DNA from 2 places in the Pedobacter steynii genome. Region 1 is predicted to be linked to the other one. Evidence: riboswitches for the same ligand, from Rfam matches in the RefSeq annotation. Region 1 holds a riboswitch; the other holds the start of a gene.

What was found. A riboswitch is a leader RNA that binds a small molecule or an ion and turns the genes downstream of it on or off. The one in region 1 is predicted to bind S-adenosylmethionine.
Region 2: it holds a riboswitch for S-adenosylmethionine, as region 1 does, so the genes downstream of both, BFS30_RS15645 (SusC/RagA family TonB-linked outer membrane protein) here and metH (methionine synthase) in region 1, are expected to answer to the same signal.

The regions. Positions count from the first base shown of each region.
Region 1 covers NZ_CP017141.1:1,767,745-1,772,644, reverse strand. The annotation lists gene BFS30_RS07325 (S41 family peptidase) at 1-754, opposite strand, end outside; gene murQ (N-acetylmuramic acid 6-phosphate etherase) at 940-1,746, shown strand; gene BFS30_RS07315 (hypothetical protein) at 1,757-2,326, shown strand; gene BFS30_RS07310 (Bax inhibitor-1/YccA family protein) at 2,378-3,133, shown strand; SAM riboswitch class I at 3,251-3,360, shown strand; gene metH (methionine synthase) at 3,476-4,900, shown strand, end outside.
Region 2 covers NZ_CP017141.1:3,734,080-3,738,979, reverse strand. The annotation lists gene BFS30_RS15645 (SusC/RagA family TonB-linked outer membrane protein) at 1-3,121, opposite strand, end outside; SAM riboswitch class I at 3,367-3,476, opposite strand; gene BFS30_RS15640 (GNAT family N-acetyltransferase) at 3,547-4,677, opposite strand.

The sequences.
Region 1 (4,900 bases):
GATACCCTCCCCCATTATCACGGAGGTCAAGTACCAGCTTTTTCATACCTTTTCCTTTCAGGGCACGAACAGATTCCACAAAATCATGATCCGTATCGGCACCAAAATTACTGATGCGCACATATCCTGTTTCTGCATTCAACATATAAGCCGCATCAATACTACTTACTTTCACCCGCGCGCGGTTAACTGTAAACAAGATGGGCTGAGGGTTTCCAGGATGTAATATGCTTAATTTTACAGCAGTACCTTTTTTTCCTTTGATCTTACCGATCATTTTCTCTCTTGGTAATGCCCTTCCACTAACAAAAGTGGTATCAATTTTAAGGATCTTATCTCCCTGACGGATCCCTGATAAAAAAGCAGGACCATCTTTAATCACATTCGTCACTAATAAAGTATCATTCAGGATATAATATTCGATTCCAATACCTTCAAAATTACCCCCGAGAGCCTCGGCAAATTCATTTGCTTTTGCGGGTGGAAGGTACGCACTATGTGGATCCAACTGATGCAACAGGCTGTCAATAGGCAGGTGGTATAAGCTATCTGCATTTACCTCATCAACGTAATTTTTATTGATAATATGGATAATTTCATCTACCTTTTCGCTATTATCGGCAAGATAACCAGCCTGCTTTTTTACCTGATATCCCTGATCCTTCAGGAATTTATACCCCACAAACATACCACCTATCAGAACAACGGAATAAGTAAGGGCGATCAAAAGGTTATATCGGGTAGTCTTTTTCATGGTTAAATGCTGCGTAAAGTTATAAAATAACCCTGTCAATTAATAAATTAAGTCCTAATCATTTTTAATTGTTTGATATTTTTTACAATTAACAGGAATGCGGTATAGTGTCGTATTATTTAAACTCATTTTTGGGAATATTTCCGGTTTAAAAAGAAAATCCCGAATTTTATCAAAAAAAACATATGATAAGAGTAACTGAGCAGGAGTCAAAGTACAACAACATTGATCAGATGTCTGTACTTCAAATTCTTCAAAACATCAATAAAGAAGACCAGTCAGTTCCTCAGGCTGTGGAAAATGTAATCCCACAAATAGAGAAATTAGCTACCTCAGTTGCAGAACGTATGATAGATGGAGGCCGGTTATTCTATATCGGGGCTGGAACCAGTGGCCGCCTGGGTGTAGTCGATGCATCAGAATGCCCGCCAACTTTTGGTGTTCCATTTGATTGGGTAGTCGGCATCATTGCCGGTGGCGATACCGCCATCAGGAAAGCGGTAGAAAACGCTGAAGATGATACCGAACAAGCCTGGATAGATCTTCAGGAATATAAAATCAACGAAAAAGACTGCCTGATCGGCCTTGCTGCATCAGGAACAACTCCTTACGTCATCGGAGGATTAAATACTGCCCGGAAACATGGAATCCTAACCGGATGTATCGTTTGCAACGAAGGAGGCCCCATTGCAGCGGAAAGTGATTTTCCGGTAGAGGTGGTGGTTGGACCGGAATTTCTGACCGGCTCTACCCGCATGAAATCAGGAACTGCGCAGAAACTAGTCTTAAACATGCTCAGCACAACAGTCATGATCAAACTGGGCAGAGTAAAAGGCAACAAAATGGTAGACATGCAGCTGACCAACCATAAACTGGTTGATCGCGGTACACAAATGGTCATGGAAGAACTACACATTGACCATGATCAGGCTGCAGATTTGCTAATCCGTTACGGAAGTGTCCGTAAAGCTGTTGAAGCAGGCACCAAATAATCCCTTAATTATGCACGAAATTGAGCCCTTCTATCTATGGCGCGATGATTATATCGCCGCCGAAGATGAACGTTCGCCTTTTTATAACACGGAATATTCAGAATTCTATTTCGATAAACAGTTGTACAATTTCCTGATTCACCCCCAATGGGATGATTTTGGATCTAATACCTTGTACATTAAAGTATTGTACACAGATTACGACAGAAATTATGCAATCATCGAGTTTATCGGAGAGTGGAACGATGCCATTGGAAATGACATCATGCTGCTCAAAAGGGAAATACTGGAACTAATGGTAGATGAAGGAATCAATAAGTTTATCCTCATCGGCGAAAACGTACTGAACTTTCATTCCTCTGAAGACAGCTATTATGAAGAGTGGTTCCAGGATGTGGAAGATGGCTGGATTACCGGAATCAATTTCCAGCAACATGTGATCGATGAATTCAGAAACGCCAATATCGATTACTACATTAACTTTGGCGGTCAGCTTGACGATTTGGCATGGAGAACCCTGAAACCTCTTCAGTTTTTCAAGAAAGTGGAAGAAATCCTGACAAAAAGACTCGGGGCATAGCTTTTGTAAGAAGATAAACAATTAGTAACTTTAAAATAAAATTTAAATAAAATGGATAACAACAATAATAATTACGAATGGGCACATAAATCTGTTTTTGCTGAACAGCAAACTGGAGTAGTTGCTAAGAAGTTCTTCGCAAATGTATTCTTGTGGATGTTTATCGCATTAGGTCTTTCAACAGTCTCTGCGCTTGTAATGGCCAATAATCTTGAATTATATTCATTTCTAAGAGATGCCACGACACAAAAACCGACTATTCTTGGGTATGTTGCCATGTTCGCCCCTCTTGGCCTTGTGCTTTTAATGAGTGCAGGATTAAATAAGCTTTCTTACGGTGCATTGGTAGGGGTATTTATTCTCTATTCTGTACTAACTGGACTTAGTTTAAGCTTTATCCTCTTAGCCTATACATCAGCTTCTGTAATCTCTTGTTTTGCCGGTGCAGCAGGTATTTTTGGAATCATGGCTGTTCTTGGATATACTACAGATGTCGACTTGAGTAAATTCGGACCGATATTAATGGTTGGTGTAATCGGATTAGTGATTGCAAGTGTTGTCAACATGTTTATTCAAAGTGAAAGCTTTAGCTTGTTTATGGCTTTCATCGGAATCGCCATCTTTACTGCTTTAACCGCATATGACGTTCAGAAGTTGAAAAGAATTGGAGCAGGAATAGAGGAAAGCGGAGCATCAATTGACAATGCAGATACTAAAAAGCTAGCCATCATGGGTGCTTTATCACTTTATCTTGACTTTTTAAACATCTTCTTATATCTTTTAAGAATCTTCGGAAGCAGAAGATAATCACAGATTTTCAAAATATTATTCCGAAGGCCATGCATATTTGCATGGCCTTTGCAATTTTATATGCTTTAAGCGCTGTTTTTTTGGAAATGATTTTTCTTTGTTGCACTTTTGCAGAGCTTATAGAGAAAGACGGAGGGATTAGACCCTGCGAAGTCTTAGCAACCTGTGCTTACAAGGTGCTACATTCTACTGGAACCGGACCATTGGTTCCCGAAAGATAAGTTAAAGTCGACCCTATACCGGACTTTTCAATAAGCTTTTTGACTGCGGATAAAATAGTAACCGATATGAAGTTCGTATCTGGTCATATTTTTCATACGCATTACGGGGAGAAAAAAAATGAACATTAGAGAAGAGTTAGAAAAACGCATATTGATTATTGACGGTGCCATGGGTACCATGATTCAGCGCTATATCCTAACAGAAGAAGATTTCAGAGGTGAAAGGTTTAAAGATCACCCATGTGATGTAAAAGGCAACAACGATTTGCTTAACCTCACACGCCCTGATATCATCAAAGCCATACACACCGAATACCTTAAAGCCGGTGCAGATATTATAGAGACCAATACGTTCAGTACCCAGCGTATTTCACTGGCAGATTACCAGATGGAAGAGCTGGATTATGAAATGAGCTTTGCAGGTGCAAAGATTGCCCGTGAAGCAGTAGATGAATTCATGGCCGCAAACCCCGACAGAAGATCCTTTGTGGCAGGAGCTGTTGGCCCAACCAACAGAACACTTTCCATCTCGCCGGATGTAAATGATCCCGGATTCAGGGCACTTACCTTCGATGAGCTGGTAGACGCCTACGATCAACAGGTCCGCGGACTGGTTGACGGGGGCGCTGACCTCCTATTAATTGAAACTATTTTTGATACCCTGAATGCTAAAGCAGCCATATTCTCCATTAAGAAGTATGAAAAGGAAATTGGCAGAACAATAGACATCATGATCTCAGGGACAATTACTGATGCCTCAGGAAGAACTTTATCCGGACAAACGGTAGAAGCTTTCTTAAACTCGGTAATTCATGCCAATCCAATCAGTATCGGCTTTAACTGTGCTCTGGGTGCCAAAGATATGAGGCCTCACATTGAAGAGCTCTCCGCAAAGGCTACCTGTTATGTATCTGCCTATCCAAACGCAGGATTACCTAATGAGTTTGGTGCCTATGATGAAATGCCTCATGAAACTGCCCATTTAGTAGAAGATTTTATTCAGCATGGATTTGTAAACATCGTAGGAGGTTGCTGTGGTACAACACCTGAGCATATTGGATGCATTGCAGCCAAGGCAAAAAGCATCAGCCCAAGAAAAATACCTGAAACAGCTCCTTACCTGCGTCTGAGTGGATTAGAACCAGTAACCGTTACCCCAGAAAGTATTTTCGTCAATATTGGTGAAAGAACAAACATCACCGGATCACCTAAATTCTCTAAACTGATTTTGGGTGGTGATTATGAAGCAGCCCTTACTGTTGCCCGTCAGCAGGTAGAAGGTGGTGCCCAGGTGATCGACGTGAATATGGATGAAGGGATGTTGGATGGAGAAGCCGCAATGGTAAAATTCCTAAATCTGATCGCTTCAGAGCCCGACATTTCCAAACTTCCGATCATGGTCGATTCGTCCAAATGGACAGTAATCGAAGCCGGATTAAAATGTCTGCAGGGTAAAGGTATTGTCAACTCCATCTCCCTGAAAGAAGGAGAAGAGAAGTTTAAAGAAAGTGCCCGTAAAATCATGAACTATGGTGCTGCTGTA
Region 2 (4,900 bases), 2.0 Mb from region 1:
GTGCATTTCCCGTATTGAATGCGGTTTCAGGATCAATGTTTGGTACATTTTTATGAATGATCCATAGGTTTCGCCCTACCAGGGAGAAGGTCGCATTCTGAAATCCTATTTTCTTAGTCCATTGGCCCGGTAAGGTATAACTCAACTTCACCTCTCTCAATTTAACATACGATGCATCGTAGATAAACTGTTCATCCACATTGGTAATCCCTTTATAATATTGTTGGGCAGGAACGATGCGGCTGTTTCTTGTACCATCAGCCAATACACCATCGAAGATCATCCCATCCGTGTAGACCGTTTCTCCTCCCGGGGCTTGTCCGCCATTGGAAATTCCAACTGCTGTTCCCGAATTCACATTTCCAGGGAAATAGTAGCTCAAACCACCGTTTTCAGTATTTCTTCCTTTTAAGGTACTTGCCAGTACCCCTGTATAGGTTCCGGTCCGGTTTGAATTGGAATATACTTTACCCCCGATTCTCGCATCTACCAGGAAGTTCAGGTTGATATTTTTATAGGTAAAACTGTTGCTGATCCCTCCAAGCCAGTTGGGTGTAAATTTACCCAGATATTGTTTTGCCGGGTTAATTACGGGTGTTCCTCCTGCACCAACCAGGATCTCACCGTCAGCATTTCGCTGATAAGCAGTTCCAAAGAAAGTACCATAAGGTTTGCCGATTGCAGCAAGTACATCTACAGTTCTATTGGTTCCGATCGTATAACTGCTGATCAGTCCTTCTTTATCCAACTCCGTGACCTTACTACGGTTCAGTGCATAATTCAGGTTGATGTCCCAGCTAAAATCCTGCAATTTCACCGGCGTTAACCCAAGCTGTACTTCCAATCCTTTATTATTGATACTTCCTCCATTGATTAATTTCTGATTGTATCCGGTTGATGAACTCACGTTTACTTTCAGGATCTGGTTGATACTATTGGTATTGTACACACTCAGGTCAAATTTTACCCGGTTATCAAACAAGCCCAGTTCAATTCCCGCCTCCGCAGATTTGGTGATTTCAGGTAACAGATTTGGGTTGAGCTCTACCAGGCTTGCAGCCTGCTGCGGGTTTCCATTAAAAGGAGCGGTAAAACTATAAGTATTAACCAGCTGATAAGGCTCGGTTGCTTTCCCCACTTTTGACCAGCCACCTCTGATTTTGGCAAAACTCAACACCTCGCTTTTGATATCAAAAGCTTCGGTCAGGACCACACTTCCATTTACTGAAGGATAGAAATAAGAGAGGTTTTGTTTAGGTAAACTGGAATCCCAGTCGTTCCTGGAAGTTACGTTAAGAAAGGCATAGTCTTTATACCCAAATTGAGCAGATCCAAAGATACTATACGTTCTCAATTTGCTGTAAAAATTGGAAGATACAAGCGGATCTCTGGAATTGTTTAAAGTATAGAGGCCATTTACCGCCAGTTTCGTAGCCATCTGATCGTTCTGTTCCAAAGTAGATGTTCTTACATTTACCCCACCCAGGACATTAATAGAAAAGTCGTCGTTTATCTTCCTGTTAAACTCCAATCTTCCTTCCGTATTGTTTTCATTCACGGTATAAGCATCCTCCTGATAGGAGCCAAAAGGAGTTCCGTTTGTGCCATAGGCAATTTTTATCTTTCTGCGATCCGTATAATAATCGTTTCCGGTTCTGAAATTTGCAGACAGGGCTTCTGTAATTTTATAATTCAGTTCTGCACTTCCAATGATGCGGTCCCTTTTCTGGCTCACTGTATTTTCATAGGCAATGAAATAGGGATTGCTATAATAACTGTTGTTCCAGTTGATGTTATTTCCATTGTCGTCTTTATATTTTTTAAGCTGGCTCACATCTACCTGTCTGCCAAACCAGGTAAACTGAAGCATCGGACCGGTAGCCCGTTTACCTCCTGATGCCGGCAGATTTGCTGCATTGCTTTTGATATAATTCACATTGGCATTTAAAGTCAGTTTCGGTGTAATGCGATAAGTCGTATTCAGAAGTAGTGAATTTTTATTTTGCGAGGAGTTGGGTAATATCCCACCCTGAGTCAGGTTGTTATAAGAAAACCGAACGTCCTGTTTCTCCCCAGATCCGGCAATGGCCACTCCATTACTCAGGGCATAACCGGTTTCAAAAAAGTCCCGCACATTATCCGGATGGGCAATGAAGGGCTCAGGTTTTCCATTTGTATTAAACTGCGGAATCAGGCGGCCATCCAATGCGGGGCCCCAGCTTTCGTCCACACCGTCGTTCACTCCTCCCCCTTTACCATCTACATAACTAAATTTGCCATTTGAACCCTGGCCAAAAGCATTCTGATAAGTTGGCAGTGTTAGCAAATTAGAAATAGTAGTATTGGAATTGATACTGATTCCCAGTCCCTGTTGCCCTCTTCCTGTTTTTGTTTTAATCAGGATAACACCGGCAGCAGCCCTGGAACCATATAAAGCCGCGGCATTCGGGCCTTTCAGCACACTAATTGATTCAATATCTTCAGAGTTGATATCAGAAATTGTATTGGCAAAATCCCGGGAACCTCCGCTGCCAAGAAACTGTGAATTGTCTACCGGAACTCCATCTACCACAAATAAGGGTTGATTCTGACTGGAGATAGAAGTTTCTCCACGGATGATGATCCTCGAAGAACCCATATCTCCCTGACTATTGGTGGTTTGTACACCGGCGATTTTTCCTGCCAGTGAGTTGATCAGATTGGTTTCTTTTGCGGTAGTGATATCTTTGGATTTCAGCTCCTGTACAGCGTAACCCAATGATTTCTTGGCTTTCGTAATCCCTAATGCGGTAACCACAACCTCATTCAGGTCGTTTAATGAAGGCTCAAGACTGATCTTTAAAATCCCCGTTCCTGAAGTAATGCGGATTTCTTTACTGGCATATCCGAGATAACTGATCCGGATCAGGTCATTCACATTTGCCTGCAGGGAGAAATTACCATTTGCATCTGTAATTGTAGCATTATCTTTTCCTTTGATGGTCACTGACGCACCTGGAATCGCCTGTCCATCAGCGCTATCATTAACCACACCGGTAACTTTTACTGACTGCGCCCCGGCGGTCAGCAGGAAAAAAAAGGACAAAGCAATCCCTATAAAAATTTTGTATATTTTTAACATATTGGTTTTGAAATAAGTGTAAGAAGTTTAGAATTTGGTACGAAAGATCCGGCAACAACACATGAGTGTTGCCCCACGCATATCGTGATTTGCAACAGGGTGATAAAAAGATTTAGCGCAGCTAGTTTCGTAAGGAAGTAAGAGTAGGTTCATATGCTTAAATTTAAGTTTAGGATGCGCCCCGTTTCCTTCTTTTTCAGTGATGAGTGATGGCTTGATAAGCAGCAGCATTGTAGCTGTTGAACTGCTTATCTTATTCGCTATTTGCGAATTGGAATTAGCACCTTTTACCGGTTAGAAGGTAGAGGTTGCTAAGACATCACAGGGCCATTCCCTCAGTCTTTCTGGATAAGTCGGAAGATTAAAGAAGCATCTTCAGCAGCAAATATACAAATAATCTACTAATCCCATAGGAATTACAAATTTTATTTAAATAAATCCCATTCAGATTTTAGCATGGCAAACTGATATTGATTGATCCATTTACCATCTATGAAGGCATTTTCCACGAAATAGCCTTCTTCACTGAAACCTAAGCTCCTCAGCAAGGCTATAGCAGCCTCATCTTTAGCATTCACCGTTTTTACAATCCGGTTAACTTTTGCTTTTTCAAACAGGAAAGACATTAGCGCCGATGCAGCTTCTTTTGTATCACCTTTACGCTGCTCCACAGGAGAGATGTTGATCTCAATTTCGGCTATATACTGGTTGTTTTGTCTGAGTTTAAAGGTGAAATCACCAATAATCTCATCACTAGCCTTGTTTTTCAAGAAATACTGATTCCAACCTTTAGCTGAACTCAGCTCCTGATTCGGAACGTCTATGATTTCAAAATCCGGGCCTGAAAAACTGAAATCCAGGATTGGTGTTGCTGTTTTTGGCGCTGTTTCTACAGTGCTTTCTGTTGCTTTACCGGCATTTAAAGAACCGGCATAAACACTATTTGAGACCTGTTTTCCATCGTCTTTAATAAAAGAGATATAAGCTTCCATGCGTTCTCCTGCATGGGCTCCATCGATACGGATCGTGTCTTTACCTTCAGCTCTTTTTGATCCGATCAGATGATAACAGCTTACTTTTAATGCCGGGAAATAAATCATCAGCATGGCACGGTCGTTATCATATTGGTAAGACAGATCAGCCGGTATTTCCCAGTTAAATTCGATCTCATTGCCATCAGCATTCTGGCTGATTGCAGGATTAACCGCCATAGGGAGATCTCCCATGCTGACCAGTACTTTGGTATAATCCAGGCTGATGTTTGGATATTCACCCTGAAGGGCATTCAGTTTATTATAAGAAACGGCTTCATTATACTCGCTTTTATCCGTTCCGACAATTGCCAGACGGAATCCAGCCCGTATAACAGGAAGCGAAGGGCTCAGTATTTCGTTTACTACCTTCATTTTTTGGCAATTGGCTTTTCTTGCGGGGGTCAGCGGTTTAGTACTGATACCTATTTTTCTAATGATGTGTTTACCTTTTAAAGTATAACCTACCAGGTTGCCGATTCTGCCATGGAATCCGCCAAATAGCCCGTTTATTAATTTTCCCATTTTACTGCTTTTAGTTAACTAATTAAGTTCAATAGCAGTAATTTACGAAATATTTTGCATATACTATTAATATGTAACTAATTAAAGTTAATAGCTACTAAGTTATAAAAACGTTGTTAAAAGGTATGACAGACCAATAAATGACCTATCAATCCCCTATTAATAACGAAGTAATCATTAATAAAAACTAAAGGGAAATGCAACACATTATATCCGCATTTTA